DNA from 3 places in the Saccharopolyspora mangrovi genome. Region 1 is predicted to be linked to each of the others. Evidence: riboswitches for the same ligand, from Rfam matches in the RefSeq annotation. Region 1 holds a riboswitch; each other region holds the start of a gene.
What was found. A riboswitch is a leader RNA that binds a small molecule or an ion and turns the genes downstream of it on or off. The one in region 1 is predicted to bind cobalamin.
Positions count from the first base shown of each region.

Region 1 (7,438 bases):
AGGAGCCCAAGGTCTACCTGCTGATGGTGGCGGCCTGCCCACCGGTGGCCGTCGCCACGGCTGCGGCGGTCGCCGGGGTCAGCAGGCAGTACGTGGAGGCGGCCCAAGCGCTCGGCGCGAACCGCTGGCAGGTGTACGCCTCGGTCTTCCTGCCGGCCTCGGTGCCCGAGATCCTCACCGGGATCCGGATCGCCGTCGGCATCGCCTACGGATCGGTCGTGGCTGCCGAAACCGTCAACGGTGCGGACGGAATCGGCGGCATGGTGCTCAACGCCCAGCGCTACAACCAAACGGCCGTGGTGATCCTCGGCCTGTTCGTTATCGGCATCACGGGGCTGATCATCGACCTGCTCATCGTCGCGGCACGCCAGTCGCTGTCGCCGTGGCGCAGCCGGACCTGACCGCCTCGTCGTCCTTCCTGAGAGGAAATACCGTTGTCCCTGAACTTTTCCCGCAGAACGATGAGGCGGCGCGACGTCCTGGGTCTGTTCGGCGTCGCCGCGGCCGCTCCCGTCCTCGCCGCCTGCGGAGTCGGTGGCGAGTCGGCCGAGGAGAAGGCCAAGACCATCCGGATCGCCTACCAGAACTTCGCCGACAGCACGCTGCTGGTCAAGGATCAGCGCACGCTGGAGAACCAGTTCCCGGACTTCAAGTTCGAGTGGACCGCGTTCGACTCGGGCGCGAGCATCAACACCGCCTTCCTCAGCGGTGCGCTGGACCTGGCGGTGATCGGGAGCAGCCCGGTGGCGCAGGCGATCAGCCCGCCGCTGGCCGTGCCGTACCAGGTGATCGAACTGCTCAACGTCATCGGCACCAGCGAGGCGTTGGTCGTGCGCCCGGATCGCGGCATCGGTTCGATCCGGGACCTGCCCGGCCGCAAGATCGCGGCACCGTTCAGCTCCACCGCGCACTACAGCCTGCTGGCCAGCCTGCAGCGCAACGGGGTCGATCCCGGTGCGCTCACGCTCGTGGACCTGGAGCCGCAGAACATCCTGGCGGCGTGGGAACGCGGGGACATCGACGGCGCCTACGTGTGGACGCCGACGCTGACCAGCCTGCAGAAGACCGGGACCACGCTCGTCGACAGCGCGCAGCTGGCGGCTTCCGGCACGCCGACGCTGACCTTCGCCGTGGCGGGACGGGATTTCCTCGCGCGGCAACCGCAGGTCGCCTCGGCCTGGTTGAAGGCGACCAACGCGGCGATCAAGCAGATCAGCACCGATCCGGCGGTGGTCGCGCAGGCCGTGAGCAAGCAGATCGGCAGCAGCGTCGACGACGCGCTCGCGCAGCTCAAGCAGAACATCTACCTCGACCTGGCCGCGCAGCGCAGCCCGGAGTACTTCGGCACCCCGCGAGCCCCGGGAGCGCTGGCCGAGCGGCTGCGCGACACCGCGGAATTCCTGCTGCGGCAGAAGAAGATCGACGCGGTGCCCGACCTGAGCGCGTTCCAGAACGCCCTCCGCATCCCGGAGCCCGCCGATGCCGCCTGAACAACCACTCGTCGAGATCAACGAAGCGGTGCGCAGCTACGGGCGCGGCGCGGGCGCCATCACCGCGCTGGGGTCGCTGGACCTGCGCCTGCACCGAGGCGAGTTCGTCGTGATCGTCGGCCCGTCGGGTTCCGGCAAGAGCACGTTGTTGCGGCTCGTCTCCGGTTTCGAGCACACCACCAGCGGCACCGTGGCGCTCGACGGCCGACCGCCGGTGCCGGGGCGAGATGTGGGCGTGGTGTTCCAGCAACCGCGCCTGTTCCCGTGGCGCACGGTGAACGGCAACCTCGACGCGGCGCTGCGCTGGGCGGGAGTGCGCAGGCAGGACCGCCCCGCCCGGCGCGCGGAGCTGCTGGAGCGGGTCGGCCTGGCTGAGGTCGGTGACCGCCACGTCTGGGAGATCTCCGGTGGCCAGCAGCAGCGTGTCGCCATCGCGCGGGCACTGGCCGGGCGACCGAGCCTGCTGCTGCTCGACGAGCCCTTCGCCGCCCTGGACGCCCTGACCAGGGAACGGCTCCAGGAAGACCTCCGCTCGCTGACCGACGGAGCCGAGCAGGGCGCGGTGTTCGTCACCCACAGCGTGGACGAGGCGGTGTTCCTGGCCACCAGGGTCATCGTGCTCAGCGACCGTCCCGGCCAAGTCACCCTGGACCTGCCGGTGCCGTTGCCGCGCACCGGATGCTCCGCCGACGAGCTGCGCGGCTCCGCCGAATTCGCGCGGCTGCGCGGCGAAGTGTCCACAGCCGTCCGCGACACCCTGAACATCCCTGTGTGACAACCGCTCGCGATCCAGGTTCGGGGGCTCGATCTATACCCCCGCGGAGAGCTGTCGGTGCGCGGTTCGGACTTCCGCGAGCGGTGGGCCGACAGCAACTGGCCAACCGGCGCATCGGCACGGCGCGATGAAGTGGGCCACGCGAGCGAACATCCACATCGACCGGGCGGCGTGCGCCTGGTTGATCCGGCGCGCTGTCGATGCCGAAGCGCAGTTCGTGTTCGTCGCCGACCCGGCCGAGTTGCCCGAGGATGCGACGCCGTTCGACATGCGCGGGGTTGAACTGTCGCACCACCAGGGCGATTGCAGCTTCGAGACCATCCTGCGCCGTTACGAGATCAGCGATCCAGTGCTGTGGCGCATCGCCGAGATCATCCACGAAGCCGACATCGACGACGAGCGCTACGACGCTCCCGAAGCGCCTGGGTTCGACGTGGCGCTGCGGGCTTTGTCGATGGTCTGCGACGACGAAGAGGTGCTGGTCCACACCGGCCCGATCTTCGACGGGCTCTACGAGTACTTCCGCCGCGCGACCCTTCTCGGTCGCGAACCCGCCTGATCAAGTCGCGCCGCCCCACTGGAGGAATGACCGTCGATGACGCACGATTCGGCCCGTGGCCGCAACGCGCACCCCGATGCGACCGAGGAAGCGCCGCAGCCCGACACCGACCTGGTGCCGTTCCGGCAGGCGGTGCGCACGTGGTTCGGGATCTCGTTGCAGACCTTCGGTGGTCCTGCTGGGCAGATCGCGGTGATGCAGCGGACCTTGGTGGAGCAGAAGCGCTGGATCGGTCAGCGGCGGTTCCTGCACGCGCTGAACTACTGCATGTTGTTGCCTGGGCCGGAGGCTCAGCAGCTGGCGATCTACATCGGATGGTTGCTCAACGGTCTGCGCGGTGGCCTGGTCGCCGGGGTCCTGTTCGTGCTTCCCGGTGTGGTCGCGTTGCTCGGGTTGTCGGCGATCTACGTGGCCTTCGGTGACACGACCGCGGTCACCGCGATCTTCGCCGGTCTGGCGCCGGCGGTGGTGGCCATCGTCGCCCAGGCCGTGGTCCGGGTGGGACGGCGAGCGCTGGGCCATCCCGCGCTCGTCGCGCTGGCCGGCGGAGCGTTCGTGGCCATCGCCGTGCTCGGCATCGCCTTCCCGATCGTCATCGCCGTCGCCGGCCTGATCGGCTGGCTCTTGGCCCGGTTCGCTCCGCACATCATGAACCGCGCCGAGAGCAACGGCGCCGATGACGGTGCGGCACCGTTGATGTCCGACGACGCCCTGCACCACGAGACCCCTTCGCTGCGCCGCGGGCTGCAGATCCTGGCTGTCGGCCTGATTGCCTGGGCGCTGCCGGTCGCAGCGGTCGCCCTGTTCACCGGTGCGGGCAGCGTGTTCACCACGCAAGGGGTGTTCTTCTCCGGCACGGCCCTGGTCACCTTCGGTGGCGCCTACGCCGTGCTGGCCTTCGTCGCGCAGCGCGCCGTGGAGGTCTACGGCTGGCTGTCGGCGTCGGACATGGTGCGGGGCCTGGCGTTGGCCGAGACGACGCCGGGACCGCTGATCATGGTGGTGCAGTTCGTCGCCTTCCTCGGCGCCTACAACAACCCGGGGACGCTCAACCCGTGGGTCGCCGCCGTGCTGGGCGCGCTGCTGACGACGTGGGTGACGTTCGTGCCGTGCTTCCTGTTCATCCTGCTGGGCGCCCCGCACGTCGAACGCCTCCGCCACAACCACGCGCTGTCGGCTGCGCTGACCGGCATCACCGCTGCTGTGGTCGGTGTGATCGCCAACCTCGCCCTGTACTTCGCAGGCCACACCCTGTTCGCCGGTACGCATCTCCAGCGAGTCGGGCCCCTGGCGCTGAACCTGCCCGATCTGGCCAGCGTGCGACCCGTCGCAGCCGCCATCACCGCGATCGCTCTCGTGCTCGTGTTCGCCCTGCGCTGGCCGATGCTGCGGGTGTTGGGGATCTGCGCCGGACTCGGCGCCGCAGCAGCCCTCGTCGGGCTACCGGTGTCCTGATCGGTTGAGGCTCACCCGCGTTGGTTCCGCCTGGATCGGGGTGCGTTGTGGAGCACGCACTCGGTGCAATACCCGGCGTTGGCGCGCCACAGCTGGCAGCAAGTCCGGCGCCGGGAGTGCAGACCCCGTGGTGTGGCGCTGAGGTCGAGCAGGTCCTCGCGTCCGGTGGCGCCGCGCAGCTCGACGGCGGTGTCGAAGACGTTCCCGCCGGCTCCGTCGATGGCCATGCGCCGGAGCACTTCACCGATCAAGCCGACCGCGTTTCCCCAGTACTGGTCGCTGCCGGGTGGCGGGCCGTCCAGGGAGGCCAGCCCTTCGGTGAGGGGTGAGAGGAATTCGGAAACGGTGGCCCACCAGGCGTGTTGAGTGCTCCGGGAATCGAGGGCGAGTCCTAGCAACATTCCCCGATCGTCGAGCGCGGCGTGTGCGGTGGTCAGCGAGGGGATGGGCAGACCCAGGTGGTGTTCGGGAACCGTCGCGCACAACGCGAGCCAGGACGCGCGGAAGGCGACGAGAACGGTTGCCGCCCGGTGGTGGTGAAAACCGCCCAGCCGCTGCCATTCCCGCACGTTGCAGGACAGCAGGCCCGAAAGCGGACGGCAGAACTCCGGCCACGGCACGAGTTTCGCAGGCTGCTCGGGTGCCCGAGCGAGCGATCGGGTGCAGCGGGCGAGCAGGCGAGCGGTCGAATCGTCCACGAGGCCATTGCACCTGAACGCCGGCGTGCGCGAGCCGCGCGGTGACGTTCGTCGCTGGATCGGCTGTTGTGCCCGCCCCGATCTCCCTCTACCGTTCCGGATGCCGCAGTGCACGGGAAGCCGGTGGAAATCCGGCGTGGTCCTCGCCACTGTGACCGGGAAGCGACCCCGACAACGCCACTGGACGCCGGCAGGTGACTGGGAAGGCCAGGGGAAGCGTCGATCCGGAAGCCAGGAGACCGGCTGCGGCACGCACCGAGTTCCACGAGAGATGGAAAGAGGATTCGACATGACCGCTCCTGCGCTGTCCGCTGCCGCACCGCGGATCCACGTTCCGGCCTGGGCTTGGGCGCTCGCCGCGTTCGCCCTGGTGGGCTTGTACGTCGTGTTGCAGGACAACGGCCTCCTGCTCGCGCAGGCCGCCGATGTCGTGCACGAGTTCACCCACGACGGCAGGCACGCCCTCGGCGTTCCGTGCCACTGAGCGGGGGTGTGATGAGCTCGCCGTTCAACGCGGTCCTCCGGCGCGGTCTGCTCGCGGGTGCGTTCGCCGGTCTGACCGCAGCGCTGATGTCAATGCTGCTGGTGCAAGCCCCGCTCCAGGCATCGCTGGGGATCGAGGAAGCGCGCTCGCACGCCTCGGGCGAGCACGCGCACGAGGAGATGTTCTCCCGGCCTGTCCAGGTGGTCGGCGGCATGGTCGCCGCCGTGCTGGTGGGCGTGGCCATCGGTGTGATCTTCGCGGTGGTGTTCGCCAGCGTCCGGCATCGGATGACCGCGCGCACCGACTTCGGGCGCAGCCTGCAGCTGACCGCGGTGGGATTCTTCGCGGTGTCGCTGCTGCCCGCGGTGAAGTACCCGGCGAACCCGCCCGGTGTCGGTGAGACCGAGTCGGTGTCGGGCCGCACGCTGGCGTACTTCTCGTTCATCGCCGCAGGGATCGTGATCGTGCTCGCAGCCCATCACCTGCGCGGCTACTTGGCCGCGCGCGGGTGGAGTCCGAGCTCGTCGGTCACCGCCACCGCGGCAGCGACGGTAGTCCTCACCGGCGTTGCGCTGTGGGCCTGGCCTGCCAACCCCGATCCGATACCGGCCGACGTTCCCGCCGCGTTGTTGTGGCAGTTCCGGCTCGCGTCACTCGCGGAACTCGCCGGCATGTGGGCGGCGCTCGGCTTCTCCTTCGGCCTGCTCAACGAACCCAACCGCACCGAAGCACCGACGGAGGCGTTGGCGACCTAGCACCGACGTCACGAGACGGATGCTGAGGGAAGCAGAGCGGTGGTTCGCGCAGGCGCCATCGACCACGTGGGATCGCCGCGGCAGAGGGATGCGGTGGGAAGGTTGCGGTGGAGCTGACGCTGGTCGGGCAGGCCGTGGGCATGTTCGCGGTGACCAACATCGATGACGTCGTGATCCTGGCGCTGTTCTTCGGCCAAGCCGCTGGTCACCCTGCGGGTGCTGTGCGGGTGGTGGCCGGGCAGTATCTGGGCTTCGGCGCGATTCTGGCCGCGGCGGTCGTCGGTGCGCTCGGCGCCGGTCTGCTGCCCGAGGCGGCTCTCCCGTACCTCGGGTTGCTTCCGCTGCTGTTGGGTATCCGCGCCGGGTGGTCGGTGTGGCGCGAGCACCAGAACGGGGATGAGGGAGAGATCCCGAGCGCGGGCGAGGGCCCGAAGATGTGGGCGGTCGCCGCGGTGACGTTGGCCAACGGCGGAGACAACATCGGGGTCTACGTCCCGGTTTTCGCCACCGTCGGCTCAGGCGGGCTGGCCGTGTTCGCGGTCGTGTTCCTGCTTCTGGTAGCCGTGTGGTGTGCCGCAGGACGGTACTTCGCCACCCGTCCCGTGATCGCTCGCTCCCTGTCGCGCTGGGGTCACATCGTGCTGCCCGTGGTCCTGATCGGCATCGGCCTGGTGATCCTGATCGAAGATGGAGCGTTCGGGCTGTGAGACGTGGGGGCCGGTTATGCCACAACCAGTCCTCGCTGCTGATGCCCGGCGACCATTCCCCACGGCCATACGTTCGGCAGAAGTGCCCCGGAGGAAACCTTCGGGGCACTTCGACTCGTCCCGCGCGCGTCGTTTCTTGAACTGCTTGAACGATTGAGTCCCCGGGGGCTCGTGCTAGCTTTCTTGCGCGTATTCGCAGGCGAACGTGGCGTCGTTCGGTTTGACGCCCAGGATCTGGAGATCGCGTGGGCATTGCATGGATGCGTAGTACCAGTCCTGCGCGGCGTTTTCGCACACTCCTGTGACCTTCGGGCCGATTTCGTAGTTCCGGTCCCGCAGAACTTCCAAGCATTGATACGTGGTGGCCTGCGCCGGCGCGGAAACCAGCAGTGGGAGGCCAATGGCTGCGGTCACGACGCTGGCGCCGACGGTCGCTGCTCGGAATATGTTTCTCATCAACGTGATCCCCTCAGCGTGTCTTCCGGTATGCCGCGCCTGAAGGCGCGGCACGACCA
Region 1 covers NZ_JAWLNX010000002.1:108,024-115,461, reverse strand. Annotated here, with positions in the region: gene R4I43_RS03160 (ABC transporter permease) at 1-401, shown strand, start outside; gene R4I43_RS03155 (taurine ABC transporter substrate-binding protein) at 462-1,490, shown strand; gene R4I43_RS03150 (ABC transporter ATP-binding protein) at 1,480-2,265, shown strand; gene R4I43_RS03145 (chromate resistance protein ChrB domain-containing protein) at 2,393-2,824, shown strand; gene chrA (chromate efflux transporter) at 2,861-4,279, shown strand; gene R4I43_RS03135 (hypothetical protein) at 4,291-4,977, opposite strand; cobalamin riboswitch at 5,067-5,239, shown strand; gene R4I43_RS03130 (CbtB domain-containing protein) at 5,267-5,461, shown strand; gene R4I43_RS03125 (CbtA family protein) at 5,473-6,216, shown strand; gene R4I43_RS03120 (cadmium resistance transporter) at 6,324-6,923, shown strand; gene R4I43_RS03115 (hypothetical protein) at 7,098-7,438, opposite strand, start outside.

Region 2 (7,438 bases), on a different contig from region 1:
TCCTCGACTCGGGTGCCGATCACGTCGGTGACGACCTGCTCGGCGCGCTCGACGTCCCAGCCGGTGCCGGCCAGCGCCTCGATCAGCTTGCGCGCCAACGATTCCAGCAGGTCCACCGCGTCCGACGCGGAAGCCGACGGGCCCTCGACGAGCGCGGTCAGCTCGGCCGGGACGTCCGCGCGGGCACCGGGCTCGGCCAGCAGCGCCTGCTCGTCGAGTCCGAAGTGGACTGAAAGCGCGGAGCGCAGACCGGGCAGCGCGCCGACCTTGCCGCCGAAGACCTGCTTGGCGCGCAGGATCGCCAGCACGTCGTTGACCAGCTCCTCGTCCCGCGGCGCGCGGCCGAGGATGTGCAGGCCGTCGCGGATCTGCACGTCCTTGATCTCGCACAGGTAGCCGTCGATGTGCATCACGAAGTCGTCGAAGGACTCCGCGTCCGGCTGGCCCTCCTGGTGCAGGTCGTGGTGCAGCTCGGCCTGGGTGACCAGCTCCCAGATCTGGTTGCGCAGCGCCGGTTTCTTCTCCGGGTCCAGGTCGGTGACCAGCGCGTACTCGTCGAGCAGCTGCTCCAGCTTGGCGATGTCGCCGTAGGCGTCGGCGCGCGCCATCGGCGGGATCATGTGGTCCACCACGGTCGCGTGGCCGCGCCGCTTGGCCTGCGTGCCCTCGCCCGGGTCGTTGACGATGAACGGGTACACGAACGGCATGTCGCCCAGCACCGCGTCCGGCGCGCAGTCCGCGGCCAGCCCGAGGCCCTTGCCGGGCAGCCACTCCAGCGTGCCGTGCTTGCCCAGGTGGATCACCGCGTGCGCGCCGAAGTCCTCGGCCAGCCAGCGGTAGGCCGCCAGGTACTGGTGCGAGGGCGGCAGGTCCGGGTCGTGGTAGATCGCGATCGGGTTCTCGCCGAACCCGCGCGGCGGCTGGATCAGGATCACCACGTTGCCGAACCGCAGCGCCGCGACGTAGAGGTGGCCCTCGTCGTCGACGTAGAGGCTGCCGGGCGGGGCGCCCCAGTGCTCGGTCATCGACGCGCGCAGCTCCTCGGGCAGCGCGTCGAACCACTCGCGGTAGCGGGTCGCCGGGACGCGGATCGCGGCCTCGGCCATCTGCTCCTCGGTCAGCCACTCCACGTCGTGACCACCGGCGGAGATGAGCCGGTGGATCAGGGTGTCGCCGTCCAGACCGGCCACGTCCAGCCCGCCCAGGTCGTAGCCGGCCTCCTCCAGCGCGCGCAGCAGCACGACCGCCGATGCCGGGGTGTCCAGGCCGACGGCGTTGCCGACGCGGGAGTGCTTGGTCGGGTACGACGAAAGCACCACGCCGAGGCGCTTGGCGGAATTGTCCACGTGCCGCAGCCGCGCCAGCGACACCGCCGTGGAGGCCACGCGGGCCGCGCGCTCCGGGTCGGCGACGTAGACCGGGATGCCCTCCGGGCCCTCCTCCTTGAAGGAGAACGGAACGCTGATCAGCCGGCCGTCGAACTCCGGCACGGCGACCTGCATCGCCGCGTCCATCGGCGACAGCGCGGCGTCGCTGTCGGCCCACACCGCGCGGCTGGTGGTCAGGCACAGACCCTGCAGCACGGGGATGTCGAGTTCGGCCAGCGCACCGGCGTCCCAGGAGTCCTCGTCACCGCCCGCGCTGGCGTCCGCGGCCACGGCACCGCCCGCGGCGAGCACGGTGGCGATCAGCGCGTCGCAGCCCGCCAGCAGCTCGCGCAGACCGGCGGCGTCGGACAGGCCGCGCAGCGAGCCGCAGAACACCGGCACGACGTTGGCGCCGGCGGATTCGACCTGGTCGGCGAGGGTGTCGACGAACGCGGTGTTGCCGGACAGCGCGTGCGCCCGGTAGAAGACGACGCCGATCGTCGGCCGCGACGGGTCGTGCGCGCGCTCGCCGTGCAGGCCGAACTCGGGCATCGACTGCGGCTCGGTGAACCCGGTGCCGGTCAGCAGCACCGTGTCGGACAGGAAGTTCGCCAGCTGCGCGAGGTTCTCCGGGCCGCCTTCGACCAGGTAGGCCAGGGCCTGCGTGGCCACACCGGCGGGCACCGTGGACAGCGTCATCAGCTCGGCGTCCGGGGTCGCCTCGCCGCCCAGCGCCACGGTCGGCAGGCCCGAGGCCAGCACCGCGTCGAGGCCCTCCTCCCAAGCGCGACGACCGCCCAGCAACCGGACGACCACGACGTCGACGTCCTCCAGCAGCGCCGGGACGTCCTCGGCGGCCACCCGGGAGGGGTTGGCGACGCGGTAGTCGGCCTCGGCGGCACGCGCGGCCAGCAGGTCGGTGTCCGCAGTGGACAGCAGCAGAACTCGGGCGTCGCGGGCAGGCTCGCTCACGGTGATCCTCTCTCGGGGTGCGCGCCCCGGCGGGGGGGTCACGGCGGCAGGAGTTCCTGGCTCCCGGATCCTCGCGGTGTCCCCGCCTTCCAGCCCGTCAGGGCCGTGGCTGCCAGGGGTCCGCTCCCCGGTCACAGTGGCGCGACCGCCCCGGCCTCACACCGGGTTCCTCCACGTCACCGCCGTACTGGCGCAGCCATCCTATCGACCGCGCGATCAGGGACCACCCATCACACGATTTCGCGAGAAAGATCTCCTCTGGAGGAGCACCTCAACTTGCGTGGCGGTGCGGGTAGCGGAAACCCCCGAACGGGAAAGCGCAGCGCCTTCGTGGACTCCGTGCGCCGCTCCTTGAGCATTTCGAACACGCGGCGTCACGGCGTACTCGCCGCGAAGACGCTCAGAAATCCCCCGCAGGGGAGGGCACCGCGGTGCCAGTGCCTCAGGTGGAGGAAGAGAAACCGGCTTCGCCGGTTGCCTGACGTCAGTACCCGGCCGCGACGTCGACCAGGCCCAGGAGGGGTTGGCCGGCCATGTGGCGGCGGATGTTCTCCTCGACGCGGCGGGCCAGCGCGGGCATCTGCAGCGAGGGCGGGTTCGCGGTGTGCGGCGAGATCAGCGCGCGCGGGTGGCTGAACAGGGGGTGCCCGTCGGGCAGCGGCTCGGGGTCGGTCACGTCGAGGGCGGCACCGCCGATCCGACCCGCGTCCAGGGCCTCGACCAGCGCTTCGGTGTCGACGAGGGATCCCCGGGCGATGTTGATCAGCCACGCGCCGGACTTCATCGCCTCGAGCGCGGCCGCGTCGACGAGCTTCGAGGTGGCCGAGGTCGCCGGAGCCGCCACCACGACGAAGTCGGACTCGGCGAACACCTCGCGGACTCCCCCGGCGTCCTCCGCGGGCCAGGTCCGCTCGGCACCGAGCACCGGCTTGCCGGAGCGGTTCACCGCCAGCACCCGCACGCCGAAGGGACGCAGCATCTCGATCAGCGCCTTGCCGATCCCACCTGCACCGATGATGCCGACGGTCGATCCGGTGAGGCTGCGCATGCCCTCCGGGCGCTGCCAGCTGGTGGCGCGGGCCATCGTCGCCAGCTGCCGCGCGCCGGTGAGCATCAGCCCGAGCGTGTGCTCGGCGACGGTCTGCGCGAAGGTGCCGGCGGCCGAGGTGAAGGTGAGGTCCTCGCGCAGCACACCGGCGGCCACCCACGACTCGATGCCCGCCGAGGGCAGCTGAACCCACTCCAGGCCCGGGCGGTCGTACTCGGCGAACCGGCTCGGCTCCCCGCCGAACCACACCAGCGCGTTCGCGTCCCCGGCGGAGCTCAGCTCAGCGCCGGCGGCCACCACGGCGGCCTCCAGTTCGGCGTTCGCCACCGGACCAACGTGAACCTTCACGACTTCTCCTCTTCCAAGTTCGTCACGACCACGTCCCGCACAGCGACGGGAGCTTCGGTTGGAACCCGCCCCGAGGGACCACGGGTTCAGTCGACACCTTCGTTCACCGCCGCGGGGGAAGTTCCAGCTGAAACTTCGCTCACCCGTCGATGAGCTGCGCCAGGGCGGGCAGCTGGGCGTCATCTTCCAGCGCCGAACCGACGGCGACCACGTCGGCGCCCGCCTGCAGGAACTCGGGGGCGTTGCGGGCGTTCATGCCGCCGGTGGCGACCACGCGCAGCGCGGGGAAGGGACCCCTCATCGCGCGGAACCAGCTGCTGCCCAGCTCCGCGGCGGGGAAAGCCTTCACCCACGACAGGCCGAGCCGCAGCGCCTGCTGGATCTCGCTGGGCGTGGCCACGCCGGGCACGTGCGGCAGGTCGAGCTCGGCGCTGAGCTGCACGACGTCGGCGTCCAGACCGGGCGCGATGGTGAAGGCCGCGCCGAGTTCCCGCGCGGTGCGCAGCTGGTCCGAGGTGCTGATCGTGCCCGCGCCGACCGGGCGGCCGCGTTCGGTCCCGGCGCGCACGGCGGCCGCCAGCGACGGCTCGGCCTCCGGGGTCTCGATCGGGACCTCGACGGCGTCGATGCCCAGGTCCCAGGCGCGTTCGGCGAGTTCGACGGTCCGCTGCGGGTCCATGCCGCGCAGGATCGCCATCACCGGCTTGGCGAACAGTTCGTCGAGGAAGGGCACGTCTCACTCGCTCCCGTCGAATCGCAGTGCGCCCCAACGCTGTTGGTCGAGGCTCAGCCAGCGTTCCAGCGATTCGGCATCGGGCGGGGTGGTGTGGTCCTCGGTGCTGCGCAGGCTGTGCGCGGCCAGCAGGTGCCCCCGGCGCAGGCAGCGCTGGTCGTCCTCGCCGCGCAGCACGCCGGAGAGGAACCCGGCGGCGAAGGCGTCACCGGCGCCGACCGGTTCGACGACCTCGACGCTCGGCGCGGGCACGACGGTCGACCGCTCGCCCAGCGCGTGGGCGGCCTCACCGCCGTCCTTGACCACGACCGTGACCGGGGAGTCCAGGAGTTTCCGCACGTCCTCGGCGGTTTTCACGCCCCACAGGGCGGCGGCTTCGTCGAGCCCGACGAACACCACGTCGGCGAGCTGGGCGAGTTCGGCGAGCACCGGGGCGGCCTGCCGGGCCGACCACAGCGCGGGCCGATGGTTGACGTCGAAGGAGATCGGGGCGCGGCGGGGGCGGGTCAGCAGCCGCCGGATCAGCCGGTCGCAGCTCTCCGACAGCGCCGGCGTGATGCCGCTGATGTGCAGGACGCGCGCGGCGTCGATGACCTCGTCGGCGAGGAAGTCCTGGTCCATTGTCGACGCCGCCGAACCCGCTCGGTAGTAGTGCACGCGGGTGCCGTCCGGCCCGGGGTCCTTGAAGTAGACGCCGGTCGGAGCGTCGGATCTCACCTCGACCAGCCCGGTGTCGACGCCCGCGGCGGCGATGGAGCCGACCACGCGACGTCCGAGCGGGTCGTCCCCGACGCGACTCGCCCACCGCACGCGGTGACCGAGCGAAGCCAGGTGAACGGCCACGTTGGACTCGGCGCCACCGGCGGAGAGCGTGAAAGCGGGGGCTTCTTCCAGGGGTACCGGGGCGGCCGGAGCGACCAGCGACATCGTCTCGCCCAGGCACAACACCTCGGCCTCGTTGCCCAGCTGCGCCACGTTTCCTCCCGTCATCACTGGATCGGCGACAGCTTAGCCACACGATGCTGCAAGATGCACACCCCTCATTGCGCATGATGCAACGAGCCGATAGATCCGGCGAGGTGGAGCTGCGCGAGGTCTCCTAGGCTGGGTCCGGTGATCGCCGACGATCACCCCCTAGCCACAGGAAAAGGAGGATGCTCGCATGAGTCTGGAGCGCCCGATCGATCCTGATCCGTACTCGTTCCTGCCCGCGGTCCCCGAGTTCACCGTCACCTCCACCGACGTGGCCGACGGCCGGGCGATGTCGAAGGCCCAGGCCTACGACGGCATGGGTGCGGGCGGTCAGAACGTGTCGCCGCAGCTGAGCTGGTCGGGCTTCCCGGATGCCGCCAAGAGCTTCGTGGTCACCTGCTTCGACCCGGACGCACCCATCCCGGGCGGGTTCTGGCACTGGGTCCTGGTCGACGTGCCCGCGAACGTGACCGAGCTGGCCGCCGACGCGGGCAACCGCAACGGCCAGAACATCCCGGCCGGCTCGTTCCACGTCGCCAACGACATGGGCGAGCGCGCCTTCGGCGGAGCCGCTCCGCCCCCCGGTGACCGGCCGCACCGCTACTACTTCGTGGTGCACGCGGTCGACACCGAGAAGCTGGGCGTGGACGAGAACGCCTCCCCGGCGGTGGTCAGCTTCAACCTGGCCTTCCACACCTGCGGAGGGGCCGTCGTCACCCCCACCTACCTGCACTGACGCCCTTCTTCGTCGAGCCCGCCCGGGACGGTCCGGGCGGGCTCGACGTCGTTGATCACCCGATCGAGATGTATCTGTTTCGGGGGTTCGCGCCTCTTTATCCATGAGGGAGGTGCGAGGGATGAGTCTGCTGCCGGGTTCCATCGCCGCGGTGATCGCGACCGGGGTGGCCACGCTGCTGTTCCCGTCGTTCGTCGCCGGTGACCACCGGCGGCACGGCGAGCTGCGCGCGGGCGCTGCCGTGCTGCGCTTCGCGGCGCTGCTCTACGCGATCGCGCTGGCCTGCTACGTGCTGCCGCCCGGCGGCACCGCCTGCTTCCCGCCGCAGCTGCGCCCGCTGGCCGGGCTGACCAGCTCGGTCGGCGTCGAGCAGTTCGCCTGCAACATCGCGCTGTTCGTGCCGCTGGGGGCGCTGCTGCGGCGGGCACCACCGGTGGCGGCGCTGGCCGGGGCGGGGCTGTCGGTGTTCGTCGAGCTCACCCAGCTGACCGGGCTGTGGTTCCGGTTCCCGTGCCCGGTGCGGGTGTTCGACGTCGACGACGTCCTCGCCAACACCACCGGGGCCGCGCTCGGCGGCCTGTTCGCGCCGCTGCTCGCCCGGGTTCCCACCGGCAGCGGCGGGCGGGCCGACGAGCCGCGCCCGGTGACGGCCGGGCGGCGGTTGCTGGGGATGTGCTGCGACGGCCTGCTGCTGTGGTGGCTGGGCGCGGTGTGCGTGCACCTGACGGGCTTCGCCCTGCGCTGGAACGGCATCCCCGCCTCGCCCGCGCTGCAGGCCGCCGCGGCGTGGCTGGCGCCTGCCCTGTTCCTGCTGGTCGTGACCCTGCGCACGAACGGCACACCGGGTCAGCGGCTGGTCCTGCTGCGAGCGCGCGCACCGGACGGGCCGTCCGCGGTGCTGCGCTGGGCGCTGGGCACCGGCGGCCTCGCGCTGCTGCAGGCCGGTTGCGAGCTGGTGCGCGGCGCGCCGAGCGCGGTGCTCGGCCTGTCGTGGTGCGCCGCGCACGCGATCGGTGTGATCTGGGACCGAGATCGGCGTGGAATCTCAGGGCGGCTCGCCGGGTTGGAACTGACCGACGTCCGCGGACCGGCAACGGCCCGCACCAAGTGAGGCAGGATGGAACCGTGCGGCACTTCGATCTAGTCATCATCGGCTCCGGCTCCGGCAACTCGATCCTCGACGACCGGTTCGCCGACTGGAACGTGGCCATCGTCGAGAAGGGCATCGGCCCCAACGACGCCTACGGCGGCACCTGCCTCAA
Region 2 covers NZ_JAWLNX010000003.1:173,580-181,017, reverse strand. Annotated here, with positions in the region: gene cobN (cobaltochelatase subunit CobN) at 1-2,339, opposite strand, end outside; cobalamin riboswitch at 2,391-2,510, opposite strand; gene R4I43_RS05745 (D-isomer specific 2-hydroxyacid dehydrogenase family protein) at 2,824-3,735, opposite strand; gene R4I43_RS05740 (bifunctional 4-hydroxy-2-oxoglutarate aldolase/2-dehydro-3-deoxy-phosphogluconate aldolase) at 3,875-4,468, opposite strand; gene R4I43_RS05735 (sugar kinase) at 4,472-5,443, opposite strand; gene R4I43_RS05730 (YbhB/YbcL family Raf kinase inhibitor-like protein) at 5,631-6,176, shown strand; gene R4I43_RS05725 (VanZ family protein) at 6,298-7,287, shown strand; gene R4I43_RS05720 (mycothione reductase) at 7,302-7,438, shown strand, end outside.
Region 2: linked by a shared signal. The riboswitch ahead of cobN (cobaltochelatase subunit CobN) and the one ahead of R4I43_RS03130 (CbtB domain-containing protein) in region 1 are both predicted to bind cobalamin.

Region 3 (7,438 bases), on a different contig from region 1:
AACCGCTCGCCAAGGCCCTGGGCCTGTACGTCCGCGAGGTCGTGGGCGGCACGTCGTTCAACCGGCAGGTCGACACGCTGCGGCGCGGCGTGGACGTCCTGGTCGCCACTCCCGGTCGGCTCAACGACCACCTCCGGCAGGGCACCTGCGATCTGTCCGAAGTGGAGCGAACCGCGCTCGACGAGGCCGACCAGATGGCCGACATGGGATTCATGCCGCAGGTGCGGGAAATCCTGGACCTGGTGCCCTCCGACGGGCAGCGGCTGCTGTTCTCCGCGACGCTCGACGGTGACGTGGACAAGCTCGTCGAGCGGTACATGACCGACCCGGTGGTGCACTCGCTGGCGCCGCCGTCGGCGAGCGTGGACAGCATGGAGCACCACCAGTTCCTGGTGTCGGCGACCGACAAGCAGACCGTGCTGGCGCGCATCGCCGCGCGCGAAGGCCGCACGATCATGTTCGTGCGCACCAAGCACCACGCCGACCGGCTCGCCAAGAAGCTGCGCGCGGTCGGCGTCGAGGCAGGTGCGCTGCACGGCGGGAAGGCGCAGAACGCGCGCACCCGCATCCTCGACGAGTTCAAGAACGCCTCGACCAGCACGTTGGTGGCCACCAACGTGGCGGCTCGCGGCATCCACATCGACGACGTGAGCCTGGTGGTGCACGTCGAGCCCCCGGCGGACCCGAAGGACTACCTGCACCGCGCCGGTCGCACCGCGCGCGCGGGTTCCAGCGGAACCGTGGTCACGCTGGTGACCGAGGACCAGAAGCAGGCGTTCCGCGCGATGGCCAACCAGGCCGGGGTCAAGGCCATCACCACCGAGATCCGCCCGCAGGACGCCGAACTCGCCCGGGTCACCGGCGCCCGCGAGCCCTCCGGCACGCCGCTGGCCGCTCCGCAGCGACAGCAGCCCAAGCCGGCGAAGTCGCGCGGCGAGCACCGCCCGCAGCGCGCTCCCCGCGGCACCGAGCCGAGCCGCCGAGGCAGCGGCTCCGGTTCCAGCAGCAACCCGAACCGCAACCGCCGCGGCACCACCGGCGGCCGCGCAACCGCCCCGCAACGCCCGCGCCGCTCCAACACCCCTCGCTGATCCACCCGGATTACCGCAGTAATCCGGGACCCGATTACTGCGGTAATCCGGGTCTCAACTCCGGCGGTGCTCCGTACCGGCGTTGGCGGTGCTCCGTCTCGCCCGATTACTGCTGTAATCCGTCGCCCGATTACGGCGGTAATCCGGGTTTCGACTGCGCGGGTGGCCCTGGTCTTGGGGGTGTGGCGGTTTTGGGGACGGATTACCGCCGTAATCCGTGGACGGAATACGGCGGTAATCCGTTCTTCTGCGTGAGGGCATGACTGCGCCCCTCCGGCCGTGGGTCGGAGGGGCGTCGTCGTGCGGTCAGTCCTTCAGACCCGCGACGGGGCCGATGACGATGACCGCTGGGGGTTTGATGTCGTGGGTGCGGACGTCGTCCGCGACCCGGGACAGGGTGGTCTTCAGGGAGCGCTGGGTGCCAGTGGTGGCTTCCTGGACGACCGCGACCGGGGTGTCGGCCGGGCGCCCGTTCTTGATCAGCACCTCGGCGAACGCCTCGATCCGCTGCACCGCCATGAGCAGCACCAACGTGCCGCGCAGCCGGGCCAGGGCTTCCCAGTCCACGAGCGAGCGCTCGTCGTCGGGAGCCACGTGGCCGGAGACCACGACCGCTTCGTGCGCCACGCCGCGGTGCGTGACCGGCACGTCGGCCATCGCCGGAGCCGAGAAGGCGCTGGTGATGCCGGGCACCACGATCACCGGGACACCGGCTTCGGCGCAGGCCAGCAGCTCCTCGAAGCCGCGGCCGAACAGGTACGGGTCGCCGCCCTTGAGCCGGGCGACGAACTTGCCCGCGCGGACCTTCTCGATCAGCGTCTCGTTGATCACGGCCTGGCTCGCCGAGCGGCCGTAGGGGATCTTCGAGACGTCGATGACCTCGACGTGCGAGCCCAGCTCCTCCAGCAGTTCCCGAGGCGCCAGGTGGTCGGTGAGCACCACGTCGGCCTTGGCCAGCAGCCGCCGCCCGCGCACGGTGATCAGGTCCGGAGCGCCCGGTCCGCCGCCGATGAGCGCGACACCGGGTGCGTGCGGCTCGGGGTGCTCGTCGACCGCACCGGACTGCATCGCCTCCAGCAGCGCGTCGCGGACACCGGCGCTGCGGCGCGGTTTGCCGCCGGCGAGCACGCCGAGCAGCAGCCCGTCGTGCTCGGCGACGGCGGGCGTGACCGCGCTGCCCTCGGTGGCGTTGTCGGAGCGGACGCAGAACACGCGATCGCGCTCCGCCTCCGCCCCCACGGCGGCGTTGACCTCGTCCGACGAGGTCGCCGCGACGGCGTACCAGGCGCCGTCGAGGTCGCCGTCGCGGTATTCGCGGCGGCTCCAGGTGATCTCGCCCGAGTCGGCCAGCGCTTCCACCGCGGGCGTCGCCTGCGGGGCGATCACCTCGACGGCGGCGCCTGCCTTGATCAGCCGGGGGAGCCGTCGCTGAGCGACGGGCCCGGCACCGACCACGACGACGCGGCGACCGCTGAGGTCGAGTCCGGCGAGGTAGTGGTTATCCGATGGAGTGGCCATGTGCGTGTCCGTGTGCGTGACCGTGTCCGGTCGGGTCGTCTGGGTGGTGGTGCGGCGTCTGCGGTGCACCCAGTTTGTCCTCGAAACCCGGCAGCAGCACCCGGTACGCGCAGGTGTCACAGTTCATCCGGATGTCGCCGTGCAGGGCCTCGTGGTACCGCTCCACGACGAGGTCGACCAGGGCATCGCAGTCCCCCAGGTATCCGGCGACGTGGAGCTCGAGCTCCGGCGCGGTCTGGGCCCACTCGCGCGCCTGCGTCACGACGCGCTGCGGCAGCACGCCGTCGAACAGGAAGTACGGGGCCACCACGACGCGCTTGGCCCCGAGCTTGCGAGCCCGGTCCAGCCCGCCAGGGACGTCCGGCGATGCCAGGGAGATGAACGCGGTCTCAACAGTGTCGAAGCCGCAGGTCTCCTGCAAGAGGCGTGAGACCTTGCACACTTCGGCGTTGGCGTCGGGGTCGGTGGAGCCGCGGCCCACGAGAACCACTGCGGTGTCGACCCATTCCTCGCGCGGGACCTCCGCGGCGATCCGCTCGGCGAGCAGGTCCAGCAGGATCGGGTGCGGGCCGAGCGGGCGGCCGAAGACGAACGACGTGCCGGGGTGCCGGCGGACTTCGCGCTCCAGCGCGGCCGGGATGTCGCCCTTGCCGTGCCCGGCGGCGACCAGGACCAGCGGCACGGCGGCCATCCGGCGGTGGCCCTTGTCGGTGAGCTCGGCCCAGGCTTCGGTGACCGCGGGGGCGGACAGCTCGATGAAGCCGCCGGAGGTGTCGACACCGGCCGCGGCCATGCGCGCCTTCAGCCGCTCCAGGAAGGCGTGGAACTCCGACACACCTCGTTCGTCCACCGTGCCGTGGCCCACGACCAGCAGCGGTTCGGTCACCGGTTACCTCCAGGTTCTGCCCAGTAGAGCAGGGCGTTGATGGCGGCGGCAGCGATCGCCGCCCCACCGCGTTCGGTCAAGGTGCTCACGGCCGGTAGGCCGCTGCGCCGCAGTGCGGCCTTGCTGTCGACGGCGCCGACGAAGCCGACCGGGACACCGACGATCAGCGCCGGTTCCAGGTCGCCGTTCTCGGCGAGCCGGAGCAGTTCGGTGAGCGCGGTGGGGGCGTTGCCGACCGCCCACACGGCGCCGCGGGGGTGTTCCGCCGCCGCGAGTCGCATGCCTGCGGCGGATCGGGTGAGGCCTTCGGAAGCGGCGAGCTCGGCGACTCCCGGGAAGTCCAGGCCGATCCGCACCTCGCGGGCGGTGATGCCGGAGGCGACCATGCGCACGTCGGTGATCAGCGGCGCGCCGGCCAGCAGGGCGTCGCGGCCCTGCCGCAGCGCGGGCTCGTCCGCGACGACCTCGCCGGTCCAGCTGGGGTCGGCGGTGGTGTGCACGACGCGTTCGACGACCGCCCGGGTCAACGGCTCGAACCGGTCGAAGTCGGCTCGGGACCGCATGATCCGGTAGGACTCGGTCTCGATCGGATGCACTGTGCGCCTCATGGTCGTTCCTGTTCCCCTACGCGATTTCCGCGTTCTTCCGTGCGGTGAGCCGCCACCACATCGCCGCGCCGCCCCACACCAGCAGGAACAGCGCCAAGGTCAAGTAGCCGAGCAGCTCGAACTGGTCCGCGATGGCCGCGATCCCGCCGAGGAACTCCAGTCCCGACTCGGCGAGGAGTCCACAGAGGACGACGAAGGCGACGAGCGCGGCGAGCCCGACGGTCAGCGCGGTGGTGGTGACGTTGACCCACAGCCGCCGCAGCGGGCGCGCCAGCGACCAGGTGTAGGCGCGGGACATGAGCATCCCGTCGACGCTGTCCACGGTGCACATCCCGGCGGCGAACAGCAGCGGCAGGCTCAGCACCGCGATCGCCGAAAGGTTCGCCCCCGGGGTGACCATCGCCAGCACCGTGATCTCGGTGGCGGTCTGCATCCCGAGGCCGAACAGCAGGCCGATGCCGAACAGGTGCCAGGAGCGGGCAACGCCTTGCATCCGGCCGCGCAGCAGGCGCGCGAGCAGTCCGCGGCGGCCGAGGACGAGTTCGACCTCGGCTTCGTCGATGGCGCCGCTGCGGGCCCGGCGCAGCAGCCGCCAGGCGTCGCGCAGCACGAGCGCGTTGAGCACGGCGAGGGTGGTCAGCACGGCGACGACGATCAGGTCGACGGCGGTGGCCACGCGCACGCCGGTCTGCTCGGCCCACTGCTGGGCGGCGGGTCCGGCGATGAAGGCGATCGCGCAGGCCAGCAGCATCACGACGCTGGCGTGGCCGAGGGCGAACCACATGCCGGTGGACACCGGACGCCTGCCGCGCTGCATCAGCAGCCGGGTGGCGTCGTCGATGACGGCGACGTGGTCGGCGTCGAATCCGTGCCGCAGGCCGAGCAGGTAGGCGGTGGTGCCGGCGGCGGCGAGGCCTCCGGCGGCGCTGAACGCCTGCTCGTGCAGCAGGTAGGCACCCCATCCCGCGAGGTGCAGTGCTCCTATGGCGGCCAGCAGGACCGCTGACTTCCGGCGCTCGCGTGCGCCCCATCCGGCCGTGGGCCGGCTCACTTCGGCATCCCCGCTCATGGGTTCTCCGACCTCCTGGGTTCTCCCGCCCGGGGTTCGGTGGCCGCGCGCCGCGGGTTCGCGGCACGGGGCCGGCACGCAGTGTCCTGACTCCCGGATCGGCGTGGTTCCCCGCCTTCCAGCTGGTGGCAGCCGTGGCGATGGGTGGGGACCACTCCCCGGTCACAGTGGCGGGACCGTCCCGGATTCGCACCGGGTTCCTGCACTGTCGGCGACAGTCATCCTTGCCTGATCTACGGTCCGAGGTCAAACTCGGTGAAATCGATCACGTTGCGTGATCTGCGCGTGGCTTCGATCGGCCGAAGGCGCTTTCAACCGGACCGATCGGGGGTACCCCGGTGGACGAGCCCATTGCTCCGGCTCGATGCTGCGTCAAGGAGGCCACCATGAACGAGACGCACTCGATCACGCTGAACCTGCAGGTCGTGGAGGCGGGAGCGAAGACGACCGCCGACGTCGGCTTCACCACACCGGCCGGGCAGGCGCTGCACGGTCACGGCACGGCCCGCAGGCACCCCGACGACCCGGAGGTACCGCAGATCGGCGACGAGATCGCCATCGCCCGCGCCCTGTTCGAACTCGCCCACAAGCTCCTCGACAACGCCTCCAACGACATCGGAGACCGCCTCCACCGCCGAGTCCACCTGCCCGCCTGACCCCGTGGGCCGGTGAGGTTCCGGTCGAAGCCTCACCCCACCTCGGCGAGGACGTCGCGGACGACGTGGGCGGCGGCCTCGGCGACCTCCATCGGCAGGCCGGGTCTGGTGCGCACCCGGAGCTGGGCGGGCTCCAGGCGTGGCAGGTCGCGGCGTTCGACCAGGCCCGTCGGCCGCGTCTTCGTCGACGGCAGCAGCGTCACGCCCAGACCGGCGCGGGTCGCGGCGAGCACGCCGGAGAGGTCGGCGGCCTCGCAGACCAGGTCCGGGCTCCGGCCCAGCGCGTTCATCGCCTCCATCGCGTGCCTGCGCAGCGTGCAGGGCTGGTCGAACACGACCATCGGCAGCGGCACGTCCTCGGCAGGCGGCTGCCAGTCCGGCGCGGCGAACCACTCCAGCCGCAGCTGACCTGCGTCGATGCTGCGTCGGCAGACGGTGTCGTCGATGAGCAGCGCGATGTCGATGCCGCCGCGGTCGACCGAGTCGGCCAGCCGGGCCGTGCGGTCCAGGCGGAAGCGGATCTCGCGTTCCGGGAACGCCGTGCGCATCCCGGAGGCCAGTTCGGGCAGGAACCGGTCGGCGGCGTGCTCGGTGGAGCCGAACACCAGCGTGCCGCGCCCTTCGGCGCCGAGCCTGCGCACGGCGTCGTCGTGCACGTCGAGGATGCGGCGGGCCTCAGCGAGCACCAGTTCGCCGTCGGCGGTGAACCGGGCCTGCCTGCCCTCGCGGACCACGAGCTTGCGGTCCAGCGCCCGCTCCAGCTTGCGCAGGTGCTGGCTGATCGCCGACTGGGTCAGGTAGAGCGCCGCCGCGGCCCGGTGGAAGCCGCCGCAGTCGGCGACGGCCACCAGGCTGCGCAGCGCGACGACGTCGAGCACTGCACTCATGCGCTCAGCGTAGACCGATCAGCAGCCGCGATCGATCGCGATCGCTTATCGTTGTTGGACGCCACCGGGGCGCGCGGTGAAGTCTTCGAGCATGCCCTCCGCGCGGTCGATCCCGCTCTCGCTCGCCGCTCCCGTCGTCTTCTTCTGGGCCAGCGGCTACCCGACCGGAGCGCTGGGAGTGGCCGCCGCGTCCCCGTTCCTGCTGACCACCGTGCGCCTCACCCTCGCCGCGGGAGTGCTGGCGGTGATCGCGCTGGTCGGACGCGCCACCTGGCCGAGCGGCGCCGCGGCCGGGCACAGCGCGGTGGCCGGGCTGCTGACGCACGCGATGCAGTTCGGCGGCTGCTACGGCGGGATGGCCGCCGGCGTGCCCGCGTCGGTGACGGCGCTGGTGATCTCGATGAACCCGGTGCTCACGGCCGCGCTGGCGGCGCTGCTGCTGCGGGAGCGGCTGAGCCGGTGGCGGGTGCTGGGCCTCGTGCTGGGCGTGCTGGCGGTGCTGGTCACCCTGGGCGGGCAGGTCGCTTCCGAGGGCGAGTGGAACCCGGCGATCCTGCTGACGCTGCTGGGCCTGCTGGGCTTCTCGGCCGGTGGCCTCTACCAGCAGCGGTACTGCGGCGGCATCGACATCCGCTCCGGCGGTGCCGTGCAGACCGTCGCTGCTGCGCTGGTCATCGGGGTGATCGCGGCGTTCGAGCACGGCCACGTCACGCACTGGGCGCA
Region 3 covers NZ_JAWLNX010000003.1:202,278-209,715, reverse strand. Annotated here, with positions in the region: gene R4I43_RS05895 (DEAD/DEAH box helicase) at 1-1,091, shown strand, start outside; gene cobA (uroporphyrinogen-III C-methyltransferase) at 1,398-2,609, opposite strand; gene R4I43_RS05885 (sirohydrochlorin chelatase) at 2,590-3,495, opposite strand; gene R4I43_RS05880 (precorrin-8X methylmutase) at 3,492-4,103, opposite strand; gene R4I43_RS05875 (HoxN/HupN/NixA family nickel/cobalt transporter) at 4,120-5,154, opposite strand; cobalamin riboswitch at 5,252-5,375, opposite strand; gene R4I43_RS05870 (DUF1876 domain-containing protein) at 5,559-5,828, shown strand; gene R4I43_RS05865 (LysR substrate-binding domain-containing protein) at 5,861-6,715, opposite strand; gene R4I43_RS05860 (DMT family transporter) at 6,807-7,438, shown strand, end outside.
Region 3: linked by a shared signal. The riboswitch ahead of R4I43_RS05875 (HoxN/HupN/NixA family nickel/cobalt transporter) and the one ahead of R4I43_RS03130 (CbtB domain-containing protein) in region 1 are both predicted to bind cobalamin.